Regions from separate parts of the Streptomyces sp. R44 genome, predicted to be linked through region 2. Evidence: predicted binding sites of a transcription regulator. Region 2 holds the regulator's gene; the other holds the start of a gene.
What was found. The regulator HspR, encoded in region 2, represses chaperone genes until heat shock. The targets are predictions, from matches to a motif close to TTGAGNNNNNNNNNCTCAA.

Region 1 (7,333 bases), 1.6 Mb from region 2:
GCCTGGTCCACGCTGTGGAACAGCGGGGTCAAGTGGGCCTACGTCAAGGCGACGGAAGGCACGTACTACAAGAACACGTACTTCACCCAGCAGTACAACGGCTCCTACAACGTCGGCATGATCCGCGGCACCTACCACTTCGCCACCCCGGACACGACGAGCGGAGCGGCCCAGGCCGACTACTTCGTCAACAACGGCGGCGGCTGGTCGGGGGACGGCAGGACCCTGCCGGGCGTGCTGGACATCGAGTGGAACCCGTACGGCGCGACCTGCTACGGCAAGACGGCGTCCGGCATGGTCGCCTGGATCCAGGACTTCGTGAACCGGTACAAGTACCGGACGGGCCGCGACCCGGTGATCTACACGGCCACGAGCTGGTGGAAGCAGTGCACCGGCAACTCCGCGGCCTTCTCCTCCACCAACCCGCTGTGGATCGCGCGGTACGCCTCCGAGGTCGGCGAACTCCCCGCCGGTTGGCCGTACTACACGATCTGGCAGTACACCTCCTCCGGCCCGACGGTCGGCGACCACAACCACTTCAACGGGGACTACTCGCGCGTGCAGGCGCTCGCGAACGGCTGACCCCGCGCCCTCTCCGCGGGCGCCGGCGAACGGCCGGCCCCGCTCCCTCTCCGCGCGGGCGCCGGCGACGGCCGGTCCCGCTCCCTCTCCGCTCCACGGCGGCCTCCCGGGTGCGCGGCACCCCCGGGGGGCCGCTTCGGCTTTTTCCACCCGCCCCCTTGCCCATTGGTATGGACCAATGCGAGGCTCTACGGCGGTCGCCGGGTTCCAACTCCCGTGCGTCCCGCGCGCGTTGCTCGTTCCGTACTCCCCCACGCACGAGAGAGAGCCCCCGCATGCCCTCCTACCGCCGCACCACCGCCGTCGCCGCCTCCGCCCTGTCGGCCGCCGCCCTCGTCGGTCTCACCCCCGCCGCGGCCGGTGCCCACGGGGCCGTCTTCAACCCCGTGAGCCGGGTGGCGGCCTGTTACGCCGAGGGCCCCGAGACGCCCAAGTCGCAGGTGTGCAAGGACCTCGTCGCCGACTCCGGCACCCAGCCGCTCTACGACTGGAACGAGGTCAACATCGCCAACGCCGCGGGGCAGCACCAGGCCCTCATCCCGGACGGCAAGCTCTGCTCGGCCAACCGCGAGAAGTACCGGGCCCTGGACTGGGCGCGCACCGACTGGCCCTCGACCGCCGTCGCCGCCGGCTCCTTCGACTTCAAGGTCCGGGTGACGGCCCCGCACTCGGGCACGATGACGGTCTACCTCACCAAGGCGGGCTTCGACCCGACCCGGCCCCTGAAGTGGTCGGACCTGGACCCGACCCCGGTCGCCGTCTACAACACGACCCGCACGGCGACGGACGGCTTCTACACCTTCACGGGCAACCTGCCGGCCCGCACCGGCCGCCACATCGTCTACAAGATCTGGCAGCGCAACGACAGCCCCGAGGCCTTCTACAGCTGCTCGGACGTCACCTTCGGCGGCACGGCCACGACGGCGACGGCCCAGACGCAGCCGCAGGCCCCGACGGAGGCGAAGATCGCGGCGGGCGCCTCGCTCTCCACCGTGAGCCACGCGGGCCACGGCGGCGACGAGCAGCCTCCGGCCCTCTCCGCCGAGGCGGCCGAGGCCCCCTCCTCTCCGCTCCCGATGGCCCTCACGGGCGCGGGCGCCCTCGCCGCCTTCGCCGCGGGCAGTCTGTTGCTCGGCCGCCGCCGCAACTCCTCCGCGTCCTAGGCCGAACCGCCCAGTCGCCGGAGGCAGCTGGGCGGCAGCACCTAGACGCCGGAGGCAGCGGGCGGGAAGAGGGCGGTGAGCCGGGGTATCGCCAACCCCTCCGGCCGAGACTCCCGGGGCTCCTCGTCCTCTTCCCACTCCCCCGCCGCCTCCGCGGCGTCCTCCGCCTCCTCGACGGCGTCGAGGAACTCCTCGCCGTCGTCGCCCTCCTGGCCCGTCAGCTCGTCCCAGGCGTCCTGGGCGACGTAGTCGAGCTCCTCCCACTCGGGCCACTCGTCGTCGTCCCACTGATCGTGGTGCCGGCCCACCAGGGCCCGTACCCCGGGCACGTCGGCCAGCGCGTCCGGGTCGGCGAGGACCGACTCGTACACCTTGCGTCCCTGGCCCACCAGCCAGAGCGTGAAGTAGTGGAAGCCGTCGTCCGTGCAGTCGCCGCCCTCGATCCGGTCGGCCGCCGTCCACACCGCGCGCGTGTCGGCGCGCTCGGTCGCCCTCTCCAGGTGCACCTGGAACTCCACGCTCTCGGCCGCCGGACGCCGTATCAGCTCCGTCCGGAGCCATTCGAGGCGCTCGTCCCGGTCACCGGGGCGGCGGCCCAACTCGTCGATGAGAGCCCAGAAGGCGTCGTCGTTCATGCGTACGAGCATGCCAGCCCGGACCGACATCCGGGTAACGAGATCCGGGTATGCCGGAGCGGGGTGCCGGGATCGGCACCCCGCTCCGGCGGAAGGGGAGTTACGCGGCCACGTCCACCGGCACCACCGCCGGCGCCAGGGCGATCTCCAGGACCTGGCGGACGTCCGTCACCGGGTGGACCTCCAGCTTCTCCAGGATCTCGGCCGGGACGTCGTCCAGGTCGGCCTCGTTCCGCTTGGGGATCACGACGGTCGTGATGCCCGCCCGGTGCGCGGCGAGGAGCTTCTGCTTCACGCCGCCGATCGGCAGCACCCGGCCGGTGAGGGAGACCTCGCCGGTCATGGCCACGTCCGTACGGACGAGCCGGCCGCTCAGCAGGGAGGCGAGGGCGGTCGTCATGGTGACGCCCGCGCTCGGCCCGTCCTTGGGCACCGCGCCCGCCGGGAAGTGGATGTGCACGCCACGGTCCTTGAGGCCGGTGACGGGCAGTTCCAGCTCCGCGCCGTGCGAGCGGAGGAAGGAGAGCGCGATCTGCGCCGACTCCTTCATCACGTCGCCCAGCTGACCGGTGAGGGTCAGACCGGCGGCGCCCGTCTCCGGGTCGGCGAGGGAGGCCTCCACGAAGAGGACGTCACCGCCCGCGCCGGTCACGGCGAGTCCGGTGGCGACACCGGGCACGGCCGTCCGCCGCTCCGCCGGGTCCTGGGCCGACTCCGGCACGTGGTGCGGACGCCCGATCAGCTCCCGCAGGTCCTCCGGGCCGATGGCGAACGGCAGCTCGCGGTCGCCCAGTTCGTGCTGGGCCGCGACCTTGCGGAGCAGCCGGGCGATCGACCGCTCCAGGGTGCGGACGCCGGCCTCGCGGGTGTACTCGCCGGCCAGCTTGCGCAGCGCCGGCTCCTCCAGGACGACCTCGCCCGGCTCCAGACCGGCCCGCTCCAGCTGGCGCGGGAGCAGGTGGTCACGGGCGATGACGACCTTCTCGTCCTCCGTGTAGCCGTCGAGGCGCACCAGCTCCATGCGGTCGAGGAGCGCCTCCGGGATGGCTTCGAGGACGTTGGCCGTGGCCAGGAAGACGACGTCGGAGAGGTCGAGTTCGACCTCCAGGTAGTGGTCGCGGAAGGTGTGGTTCTGCGCGGGGTCGAGGACTTCGAGGAGCGCCGCCGCGGGGTCGCCGCGGAAGTCGGAGCCGACCTTGTCGATCTCGTCGAGCAGGACCACCGGGTTCATGGACCCGGCCTCCTTGATGGCGCGGACGATCCGGCCGGGCAGGGCGCCGACGTACGTCCTGCGGTGGCCGCGGATCTCCGCCTCGTCCCGTACGCCGCCGAGGGCGACCCGGACGAACTGGCGGCCCATGGCGTGGGCGACGGACTCGCCGAGGGAGGTCTTGCCGACGCCGGGCGGGCCGACGAGGGCGAGGACGGCGCCGCCGCGGCGGCCGCCGACGACGCCGAGGCCGCGGTCGGAGCGCCGCTTGCGGACCGCGAGGTACTCGGTGATCCGTTCCTTCACGTCGTCGAGGCCGGCGTGCTCGGCGTCCAGGACGGCGCGGGCGCCGCGGATGTCGTACTCGTCCTCGGTCCGCTCGTTCCAGGGCAGTTCGAGGATGGTGTCGAGCCAGGTGCGGATCCAGGAGCCCTCGGGGGACTGGTCGCTGGACCGCTCCAGCTTCTCGACCTCCTTGAGGGCGGCCTCCCGCACCTTCTCGGGCAGGTCGGCGGCCTCCACGCGGGCGCGGTAGTCGTCGGACTCGTCGCCCTCGGCCTCGCCGTTGAGGTCGCGGAGCTCCTTGCGGACGGCTTCGAGCTGGCGGCGGAGCAGGAACTCGCGCTGCTGCTTGTCGACGCCCTCCTGGACGTCCTTGGCGATGGTCTCGGCGACGTCCTGCTCGGCGAGGTGCTCGCGGAGCTGGGCGGTGGCGAGCTTGAGGCGGGCGACCGGGTCGGCGGTCTCCAGGAGTTCGACCTTCTGCTCGACGCTGAGGAAGGGCGAGTAGCCGGAGTTGTCGGCGAGGGCGCCGACGCCGTCGATCTGCTGGACGCGGTCGACGACCTGCCAGGCGCCGCGCTTCTTGAGCCAGCTGGTGGCCAGCGCCTTGTATTCCTTGACCAGTTCGGTCACGGAGCCGGGCAGCGGGTCGGGCAGGGTCTCCTCGACGGTGCTGCCCTCGACCCAGAGGGCGGCGCCGGGGCCGGTGGTGCCGGCGCCGATGCGGACGCGGCCGAGGCCGCGGATGAGGGCGCCGGGATCGCCGTCGGACAGGCGCCCGACCTGCTCGACGATGCCCAGGACGCCGGTGCCGGCGTAGGTTCCGTCGACCCGCGGCACGAGCAGGACGCGGGGCTTGCCCGCTCCGGTGCGCGCGGCGGCCTGGGCGGCCTCGACGGCGGCCCGTACGTCGGTGTCGGACAGGTCCAGCGGCACCACCATTCCGGGCAGCACGACCTCGTCGTCGAGCGGCAGCACAGGCAGAGTGAGCGGCACGGACGCCATGGACTCAGAAGCCATGATCTCCCCTTCGGCAGTCAAGTTGAGCTATACGCACTCAATGCTGGTGAGCCCGGGGATGTTCCCGGACGTTCGTTCGCTCTGAGCGATCACCCTCGCACGCATCCGCGTGGAGCCGATGTAATGCCTGCATGGATATATCAGCCATTACCGATGCCTGGGTGGCGGGCTGGACCGTCTCCCGGGGCACGCCGTCCGCCGTCCCCGAGCCCTGGGGCTACCGGATCGACGTCGGCCTGCCCCGGCACGTCGTACGGCACGTGCTGCCGGCCCCCGACGCGGCCTCCGTCGGTGCGCTCTGCGCCCGGCTGACCGCGCCGTACAGCTGGCTCAAGGTGATGGCGGGCCCCGAGGAGGTGGCGCCGTGGATCACCGAAGGGTGGACGGTCCCCGACGACCCGGGCTTCATGATGGTCAAGCCGCTGGACCCCGGCGCCCGCCCCGCGCCGCCCGAGGGGTACGCCAGGACGACCGAGGTCGAGGACGGGGTCATCCGGGTCCGGATCCTCGCCCCCGACGGCACCCTCGCCGCCCGTGGCCAGATCGCCCCGACCGGCTCCACCGCCGTCGCCGACCAGATCGAGACCGACCCCGCGCACCGGCGCCGGGGCCTCGGCGCGAACGTCATGCGCACCCTGGAGGCAGCCGCCGCGCAGGCGGGCGCCGCGACCGGGGTGCTCGCCGCGACCACGGACGGCCTCGCCCTGTACGACTCGCTGGACTGGCGCTACCGGGGGCCGCTCACCGGAATCGTCCGGACGGGCCCCGAGGACGCCTGAGGCGACGCGACGGACGGGGTGGGGTCGCGCGTGGGCGACCGACGGGAGGAATCCGGCCCGTCCGGCTGCGCGCGGGGCCCCGGACGGGGCATGCTCGATCCATGGTGCGAGGCGTACGCGGAAGGTGGACGTGGTGCGGGGCCCTGCTGCTCGCGGGGGTCCTGGCCGGCGGCGTGAGCGGCTGCGGCCCCGAGGTGCCGCCCGCCCCGGGCGGATCGCCGTCGAGCGTGAGCGCGCCCGCCTCGCCGAGCCCCACGACGGAGCCCGGCACACCGGCGGCGGAGCCGCAGCCGAGCGAGGTCCTCGTCGAGGTCGTCGTCAACGGCGGCCTCGCCGGCGTCCGCAACCAGCTCGTCGTCCACTACGACGGCAGCTGGACCAGCCGCTCCGGCACGAAGCCGCCCCGGACCGGCAAGCAGACCCCCGCCGAGGCGGCCGAACTGCGGGCGGCCCTGGAGGACCCGGCGTTCGCCCTGGTACCGGAGCGCCCGACGGGCAGCCCGATCCCGGACGGCTTCCAGTACTACGTGACGTACCGCCACCGCCTGGTCGTCGCGGACGACCACGAGCACCCGGCCGCCCTCCAGCGCGTCTTCGCCGCCCTCCCGGAGGGCGGGCCGCCGACCAACCCGTGAACCGGGTGAGGGCCTCCGGGCGATAGAGAGGGCGTGAGACTGTTGCGCCCCGCAGGGGGAGGCCCCTCCGGGGGCGACGAGGACGACGACGCGGCGCTGCTGCGCGCGGTCGCCCGGGGGGACGCCGAGGCGCTGGCCGTGCTCTACGACCGGCACGCCGGCTGGCTGTACGCCCGGCTGGCCCGGCGCTGCCCGGACGAGGAGACCGTGCGGGAGGTCCTCCAGGACACCTTCGTCACGGTCTGGCGCTCGGCCGGCGGCCACCGGGGCCGGGGCGAGGCGGGCGGCTGGCTCTGGGTGATCGCCGCCCGGCGCCTGGTGGACGCGCGCCGGGCCGGCGCCCGGGCCGAACGCGCCGCCGCCCGGCCCACCGAACCGCCCGCCCCGGCTCCCTCCGCCGAGGACCGGGTGCTCGCGGGCCTGGAGTACGGGGAGGTCGGCGCCGCCCTCGACCGGATCTCGCCCGAGCTCGCCGAGGTCCTGCGGGCCACCGTCGTCGACGGCCTGACCACCCGCGAGACGGCCCGGCTGCTCGGCATACCCGAGGGCACCGTCAAGACCCGCGCCCTGCGCGCCCGCCGCGAACTCCGCGCCGCGCTCGGCCCGCACCCTCTGGGAGGCACCGCATGACGGCCCCCTGGCACGTCTCCGACGCCCTGGCCCACCGGTACGCGTCGGGCGCGGCCCCCGAGACGGACGCCTGGTCCCTGGAGAAGCACGTCGAGTCCTGCGGCCCGTGCGCGTCACGCGTCTCGGCGGCGGTCCGCGCGGGAAGGGCGGGCCCGGCCCTGGCGTCCGTCCGCGCGGAACTCCTGGGGTCCCTGGGCCACGCACCGGAAACGACCACCACGCGCGGGCATGCGGCCCCGGCCCGCCCCGGCGGCACGGCCACCACGCGCGGGCGTGCGGGCCCGGCCCGCCCCAGCGGGCCCTCCGTCGCGCACCCCGTCGGCCGGGGGGCGCGGATCTGGTGGGCCGCCGGACCCGCCTTGCGGGGGTCCTGGGTGGTGGCCGTGGTGCTCGTGCT
Region 2 (7,333 bases):
TCCATGCGGAGCCGGGACGCGGCCTCGTCGACGAGGTCGATGGCCTTGTCGGGGAGGAAGCGGGAGGTGATGTACCGGTCGGAGAGGGTCGCGGCGGCCACCAGGGCGGAGTCGTTGATCTGCACCTTGTGGTGGGCCTCGTACCGGCCCTTGAGGCCGCGGAGGATCGCGATGGTGTCCTCGACGGTCGGCTCGGCGACCAGGACCTGCTGGAAGCGGCGCTCCAGGGCGGGGTCCTTCTCGATCCGCTCGCGGTACTCGTCGAGGGTGGTCGCGCCGACCATGCGGAGCTCGCCGCGGGCCAGCATCGGCTTCAGCATGTTGCCGGCGTCCATGGCGGAGTCGCCGCCGGCGCCCGCGCCGACGACGGTGTGCAGCTCGTCGATGAAGGTGATGATCTGGCCGTCGCTCTCCTTGATCTCGGAGAGGACGGTCTTCAGGCGCTCCTCGAACTCGCCGCGGTACTTCGCGCCGGCGACCATCGCGCCGAGGTCGAGCGAGACGAGCCGCTTGTTCTTCAGGGACTCCGGGACGTCGCCCTTCACGATCCGCTGGGCGAGGCCCTCGACGACGGCGGTCTTGCCGACGCCGGGCTCGCCGATGAGGACCGGGTTGTTCTTGGTGCGGCGGGACAGCACCTGGACGACGCGCCGGATCTCGTGGTCGCGGCCGATGACCGGGTCCAGCTTTCCCTCGCGCGCGGCGGCGGTGAAGTCCGTGCCGAACTTCTCCAGCGCCTTGTACTGCCCCTCCGGGTCGGGTGTGGTCACCCGGCGTCCTCCCCTGCTCTTCTCGAACGCGTCGAGCAGCTTCGATGCGCTCGCGCCCTGCGCGTCGAGGATCTCACCGGTCTGGCCGCCCTTGGCGGCGATCGCGGCGAGAAGGTGCTCGGTCGACAGGTAGTCGTCGCCGAGCTCCTTGGCGCGCTTGTCGGCGTCGGCGATGACGGCGAGGAACTCACGGTTGGGCTGCGGGGGCGCGACCGTGGACCCGGTGACGCTCGGCAGGGCGGCGAGCAGCCGCTCCGCGCCGCCGCGGACGACGGCCTGGTCGGCGCCGACGGCGGCCAGCAGGTCGATGATGTTCTCGTTGTCCTGACCGGCCAGGAGGGCGAGCAGGAGATGGGCCGGGGTCAGGTCGGCGTGTCCCTCGGACACGGCGCGGCTGCTCGCCGCGTTGATCGCGTCCCGGCTCCTGTTGGTCAGTTCGGCGTCCACGTGCGGTGCTCCTCCTCGAACGTCGTGGGTCGTCTCTCTCTATGACCCTTCCAACGTACACAAAGTTGAGTCCATTCCGCTCAAGGTATCGGAGGGAGTCCCGTCACAGGTAGTTTCCGGGCATGGCCACAGACCCCAGGAACCCCTCCGACTCGTACCTGAGCTTCTGGCGCGAGTACCACATGTGCACCCTGACCACCCCGCGCGCGGACGGCACGCCGCACGTCGTCGCGGTCGGCGTGACGTACGACCCCGAGGGCGGGTACGCGCGCGTGATCACCAACAAGAACAGCCGGAAGGTCGCCAACGTCCTGGCGGCGGGCGCGGACGGCGCGCGGGTCGCGGTCTGCCAGGTCGACAAGGGGCGCTGGGCCACCCTGGAGGGCGTCGCCCGCATCCGTACGGAGGCCGAGACCGTCGCGGACGCCGTCGCCCGCTACGCCGAGCGGTACGGGCGCACGCCGGCCCCGAACCCGGACCGGGTCGTCATCGAGATCGCCCTCACCCGGGCGATGGGCCGCGCCTGAGCGACCCGCACGCAGACGCACAGCGGCGCCATCGCGTTTCAGGTCCGCGATGGCGCCGCTGTGTGGGGGAAGTGCCGGAGCGATCTACAACGACGGGGGAATCGCTCAGGCACTGCGGGGGGTGGCGGTGATGGCCTCTGGTTCGATCAGCTGGTGGTCCCGCTGATCGAGATTGACGAAGATCATGCCGTACCGGATGGCACAGCGGATGGGCTGCGGAGCGCCGCGGGGACGGCGCAGACAGCGGTACGCGCGGACGTCTTCGTCCTGCTCACGGGCGACGACGATCGGCTCTCCGAAGAGCGTGACCTTCAGCGAGTCACCACGGTGGGGGATGGCCGTGGCGAGATCGACGAAGTGCCAGCCGGAGCGATAGGCCGAGGCCATCTCCCGGCGGAACCTGGGGTCATCGGGAACATTCATGCGCCCGACTAGCTCCAGCCGGGGTCCTGCGCGGGGGCCACGCTCCAGCCCGGGTCATCGAGGAGCGTGGGGGCAGAGAAGTGCCAGCCCGGGTCGAGCGGAGCAGCCTGCACATGGGCCGGCTCCGAGTGCCAGCCCGGGTCCGGAACCACTCCCACCGCGCCCACTGTGGCGGCCGCGATGAAGGCGACTCCGGCCGCCGCGCGTATGAGCTTCTTCATCATCACCGAGCAACCTCACTTGAAGGCAACGTCTACTTCCAACCCCCGCGAGTAAGACGATGGCTTACTCTCTGCGCCTGCACCACCAAACCCAGGCATCATGTTCCTGAGATGCAGGAGCCTGGGGGTGTACATATGCGGAAACAAGCGGACGAAACAGGTCACCCTCATTCGCATGCCGAACTGTGCGCAGCGGGCTCCGAGCTGTACGCGGCCGCTCTGCGGACCGGGCGAATACCCCGGTCAGAGGCGGTCGAGGCACCGTGCCTCCTCGATCTGTCGCTGCTCCACCCCGACCCCGACGACGCGCAGTGGCTCCGCCCGGTTCCCCCCTCCGCGGCGCTCGCCCAGCTGCTCCAGCCGATCGAGCGGGAGATACTCGACCGCCGGCGGCGCACCGTCGCCCTGTCGGACGCCTTCGAGCCCTTCATGGCCCTCAGCGCCCACGACTCGCCCGCCACACACGCCATCACCGTGCTCGAGGGCATCGACCGCATCAACTCGACCCTCGACCGCGTCGTGGCCGACTGCCGCAGCGAACTCCTCACCGTCCAGCCGGGCGGCGGCCGCCCCGCACAGGCCCTCAGCGAGGCCCTGGACCGCGTCTCCCCGCTGCTCGGGCGCGGCATCAGCATGCGCACGCTCTACCAGCACACCGCGCGCCACACCGAACTCACGCTGACCTATCTGGAGCACGTCGGCCCCGAGGTCCAGGTCCGCACCCTCGAAGAGATCATCGACCGGCTGATCATCGTCGACCGCGAGGTCGCCTTCATCCCGGCCCGCAGCGACCGCCAGGTCGCCCTGGAGCTGCGCCACCCCGGCCTGGTCGCCTACCTCGGCGGCGTCTTCGACCAGTTCTGGCAGCTGGCGGTGCCGATACGGGAGGAGATCCCGTACGACATCAAGACCGACGGCATCGGCGGCGTCCAGCGCTCCATCGCCAAGCTCCTCGTCGAAGGACACGTCGACGAGGCCATCGCCCGCCGGCTCGGGATGAACGTGCGGACCTGCCGCGCGCACATCGCCAAGCTCGCCGCCGCCCTCGGCAGCGGGAGCCGGGCCCAGCTCGGCTATCTGATCGCCCAGTCCGGGATCCTCGAACGGGACAGCTGAACGACGAGGCCCCCTCCACCGCGGTGGAGGGGGCCTCATGGCTCTGCGTGTACCCGGGGATGCACCAGGAGCTACTCGCCGCGCTTCGGGCGCCACACCACGAGGGCGCTCGCCTGCTGCACGTCGGTGTACGGCACCAGGTCCCGGCGGTACGAGGCGTGCACCTGGGCCTCGCGCTGGCGCAGCGTCGCCGCCGCGCCCTCGACCGCCGCCGACAGCTCGGACACCCGTGCCTGGAGCGCCGCGACCTGGTTCTCCAGTTCGATGATCCGCTTGATTCCGGCCAGGTTGATGCCCTCGTCCTGCGACAGCTGCTGCACCTGACGGAGCAGCTCGATGTCACGGGCCGAGTAGCGCCGTCCGCGGCCTGCCGTGCGGTCCGGGGAGACCAGACCGAGCCGGTCGTACTGCCGGAGGGTCTGCGGGTGCAGACCGGAGAGCTGGGCCGCCACCGAGATGACGTACACGGGGCTCTCGTCGGTCAGCTCGTACGGATTGCGTCTCACCGGGTCACGCTCCCTTCGCGGCCTGGAACAGCTCGGCCCGCGGGTCCTCGGAGGCGGTCGCCTCGCGGAAGGTCTCCAGGGCCTCGCGTGCCTTGTCGTCCAGCTCCTTCGGCACCGCCACCTCGACCGTCACGAGGAGGTCGCCGCGCGTGCCGTCCTTGCGGACCGCGCCCTTGCCCCGGGCGCGCATCGTCCGGCCGTTCGGGGTGCCCGCGGGCAGCTTGAGCGTGACCGCGGGGCCGCCGAGGGTCGGCACCTTGATCTCGCCGCCGAGCGCCGCCTCCGAGAAGGAGACCGGCACCGTGACGGTGAGGTTGTCGTCCCTGCGGCCGAAGACCGGGTGGTCGTCGACGTGCACGACGACGTACAGGTCGCCGTTCTGCCCGCCGCGCTCGCCCGGCGCTCCCTTGCCGCGGAGACGGATCTTCTGGTTGTCGCTGACGCCCGCGGGGATGCGGACCTGCATGGTGCGGGAGGACTTGGCCCGGCCGCTGCCCTTGCAGACCTCGCAGGGGTTCTCGGCGATCAGGCCGCGGCCCTTGCAGTCCACGCAGGGGTCGGTGAGCGAGAAGGAGCCGCTGCCGCCGCGCGAGACCTGCCCGGTGCCGACGCAGGTCGGGCACACCCGGGGGGTGCCGTTCTTGTCGCCGGTGCCCGAGCACGCCGTGCACGGCTGCTGGCTGGACATCCGCAGCGGTACGGTCGCGCCCTCGATGGCCTCGGTGAAGCTGAGCGTCACCTCGGACTCGATGTCCTGGCCGCGCCGCGGCTGGGTGCGGGTGCCCGCGCTCCCGCCGCGGTTGAACAGGCCGCCGAAGACGTCCCCGATCCCGCCGCCGCTCCCGAAGCCGCCACCCGCCCCGCCCTGGGCGCCGCCGAAGAGGTCGCCCAGGTCGAAGTTGAACGAGCCGCCGCCGGGGCCGCCGGCCCGGAAGCCGCCGTTCCCGAAGAGGGCGCGGGCGTCGTCGTACTCCTTGCGCTTCTTGGGGTCGCCGATGACGTCATTCGCCTCGGAGATCTCCTTGAAGCGCGCCTCGGCGCTCGCGTCACCCTTGTTGGCGTCCGGATGGTTCTCGCGTGCGAGCTTCCGGTACGCCTTCTTGATCTCGGCCTCGGTGGCGTCCTTGGGGACGCCGAGAACCTTGTAGTAGTCCTTCTCGACGAAGTCCTTCGTGTTCATCGACGTCCCTCCTCCCGCGTACGGGTACGGCTGTTACTCGCTGTCCTTCTCGGACGTGTCGGACTTGTTGGGGTCTTCCGACTCCTCGGCCTTGCCCTGCGCCCCGGGCTGGGGCTCGGCGACGGCCACGCGGGCGGGCCGGATGGTCCGCTCGCCGATCCGGTACCCCGGCTGCAGGATCGCCACGCAGGTCGTCTCGGTGACGTCCGGCGCGTACGAGTGCATCAGGGCCTCGTGGATCGTCGGGTCGAAGGGCTCGCCCTCCTTGCCGAACTGCTGCAGACCCATCTTGGCGACGACGGTCTCCAGCGATTCGGCCACCGACTTGAACCCGCCCACGAGCTCTCCGTGGTCCCGGGCCCGGCCGACGTCGTCGAGGACGGGCAGGAGCTCGGACAGGAGGCTCGCAACGGCGATCTCCTTGACCGTGACCCGGTCCCGCTCCACGCGGCGGCGGTAGTTCTGGTACTCGGCCTGGAGCCGCTGGAGGTCGCCCGTGCGCTCGGTGAGCGCGGTGCGGGCCTGGTCCAGCTGCGCCAGCATGGCTACGTCCGTAGCGTCCCCGGCCGGGGCCGTCGAGTCCTCCTCGGGGGAGTTCTCGACGGCCTCGGCGGCGTCGTCAGCGGTGGCGCCGGAGGGGACGTCGGGCTTCTCCTCGAAGCCCGGGGTCTCCTCGGTCACGCCTGGCCACCCTTCGGCTTGTCCTCGTCGACGATCTCGGCGTCGACGACGTCGTCGTCCTGGGCCTGGGCCTGGCCGGCGTCGCCGGCGGCCGGGGCGCCCTGGGCGTCGGCGTACAGCGCCTGACCGAGCTTCTGCGAGACGGCCGCGACCTTCTCGGTGGCGGTGCGGATCTCGGCGGTGTCCTCGCCCTTGAGCTTCTCCTTCAGCTCGACGAGCGCGGCCTCGACCTCGGCCTTGACGTCACCGGGGAGCTTGTCCTCGTTGTCCTTGATGAACTTCTCCGTCTGGTAGACGAGCTGCTCACCCTGGTTGCGGGACTCGGCGGCCTCGCGGCGACGGTGGTCCTCGTCCGCGTACTGCTCGGCCTCCTGGCGCATCCGGTCGACCTCGTCCTTCGGCAGCGAGGAGCCGCCGGTGACGGTCATCTTCTGCTCCTTGCCCGTGCCCAGGTCCTTCGCGGTCACGTGCATGATGCCGTTGGCGTCGATGTCGAAGGCGACCTCGATCTGCGGGACGCCACGCGGGGCCGGCGGCAGACCGGTCAGCTCGAACATGCCGAGCTTCTTGTTGTACGCCGCGATCTCGCGCTCGCCCTGGTAGACCTGGATCTGCACGGACGGCTGGTTGTCCTCGGCCGTCGTGAAGATCTCGGACCGCTTGGTCGGGATCGTGGTGTTGCGCTCGATGAGCTTGGTCATGATGCCGCCCTTGGTCTCGATGCCGAGGGACAGCGGGGTCACGTCGAGGAGCAGGACGTCCTTGACCTCACCCTTGAGGACACCGGCCTGGAGGGCGGCGCCGATGGCGACGACCTCGTCCGGGTTGACGCCCTTGTTGGCGTCCTGACCGCCGGTCAGCTCCTTGACGAGCTCGGCGACGGCCGGCATACGGGTCGAGCCACCGACGAGGACGACGTGGTCGATCTCGGAGAGCTGGATGCCCGCGTCCTTGATGACGTTGTGGAACGGCACCTTGCAGCGGTCGAGCAGGTCGGAGGTGAGCTGCTGGAACTGGGCGCGCGTGAGCTTCTCGTCCAGGTGCAGCGGGCCCTCGGCGGAGGCCGTGATGTAGGGCAGGTTGATCGAGGTCTCCGTGGAGGAGGACAGCTCGATCTTCGCCTTCTCGGCGGCCTCGCGCAGACGCTGGAGGGCCATCTTGTCCTTGGCCAGGTCCACGCCGTGACCGTTCTGGAACTGCGTCACCAGGTAGTCGACGACGCGCTGGTCCCAGTCGTCACCACCGAGGTGGTTGTCACCGTTGGTGGCCTTCACCTCGACGACGCCGTCGCCGATCTCCAGGAGGGACACGTCGAAGGTGCCGCCACCGAGGTCGAAGACGAGGATCGTCTGGTCGTCCTTGTCCAGGCCGTAGGCCAGGGCGGCCGCGGTCGGCTCGTTGACGATGCGCAGGACGTTGAGGCCCGCGATCTCACCGGCCTCCTTGGTGGCCTGACGCTCGG

Region 1: a site for HspR is predicted at 4,915-4,933, ahead of lon (endopeptidase La). Genes of this name have one in related genera too.

The regions. Positions count from the first base shown of each region.
Region 1 covers NZ_CP163444.1:5,763,899-5,771,231, reverse strand. Annotated here, with positions in the region: gene AB5J54_RS27005 (lysozyme) at 1-582, shown strand, start outside; gene AB5J54_RS27000 (lytic polysaccharide monooxygenase) at 858-1,745, shown strand; gene AB5J54_RS26995 (DUF4240 domain-containing protein) at 1,787-2,380, opposite strand; gene lon (endopeptidase La) at 2,481-4,892, opposite strand; gene AB5J54_RS26985 (GNAT family N-acetyltransferase) at 5,024-5,671, shown strand; gene AB5J54_RS26980 (hypothetical protein) at 5,773-6,306, shown strand; gene AB5J54_RS26975 (RNA polymerase sigma factor) at 6,340-6,936, shown strand; gene AB5J54_RS26970 (zf-HC2 domain-containing protein) at 6,933-7,333, shown strand, end outside.
Region 2 covers NZ_CP163444.1:4,124,982-4,132,314, forward strand. Annotated here, with positions in the region: gene clpB (ATP-dependent chaperone ClpB) at 1-1,217, opposite strand, end outside; gene AB5J54_RS18995 (pyridoxamine 5'-phosphate oxidase family protein) at 1,340-1,744, shown strand; gene AB5J54_RS19000 ((2Fe-2S)-binding protein) at 1,850-2,167, opposite strand; gene AB5J54_RS19005 (hypothetical protein) at 2,176-2,391, opposite strand; gene AB5J54_RS19010 (helix-turn-helix transcriptional regulator) at 2,524-3,504, shown strand; gene AB5J54_RS19015 (heat shock protein transcriptional repressor HspR) at 3,576-4,010, opposite strand; gene dnaJ (molecular chaperone DnaJ) at 4,015-5,190, opposite strand; gene grpE (nucleotide exchange factor GrpE) at 5,224-5,871, opposite strand; gene dnaK (molecular chaperone DnaK) at 5,868-7,333, opposite strand, start outside.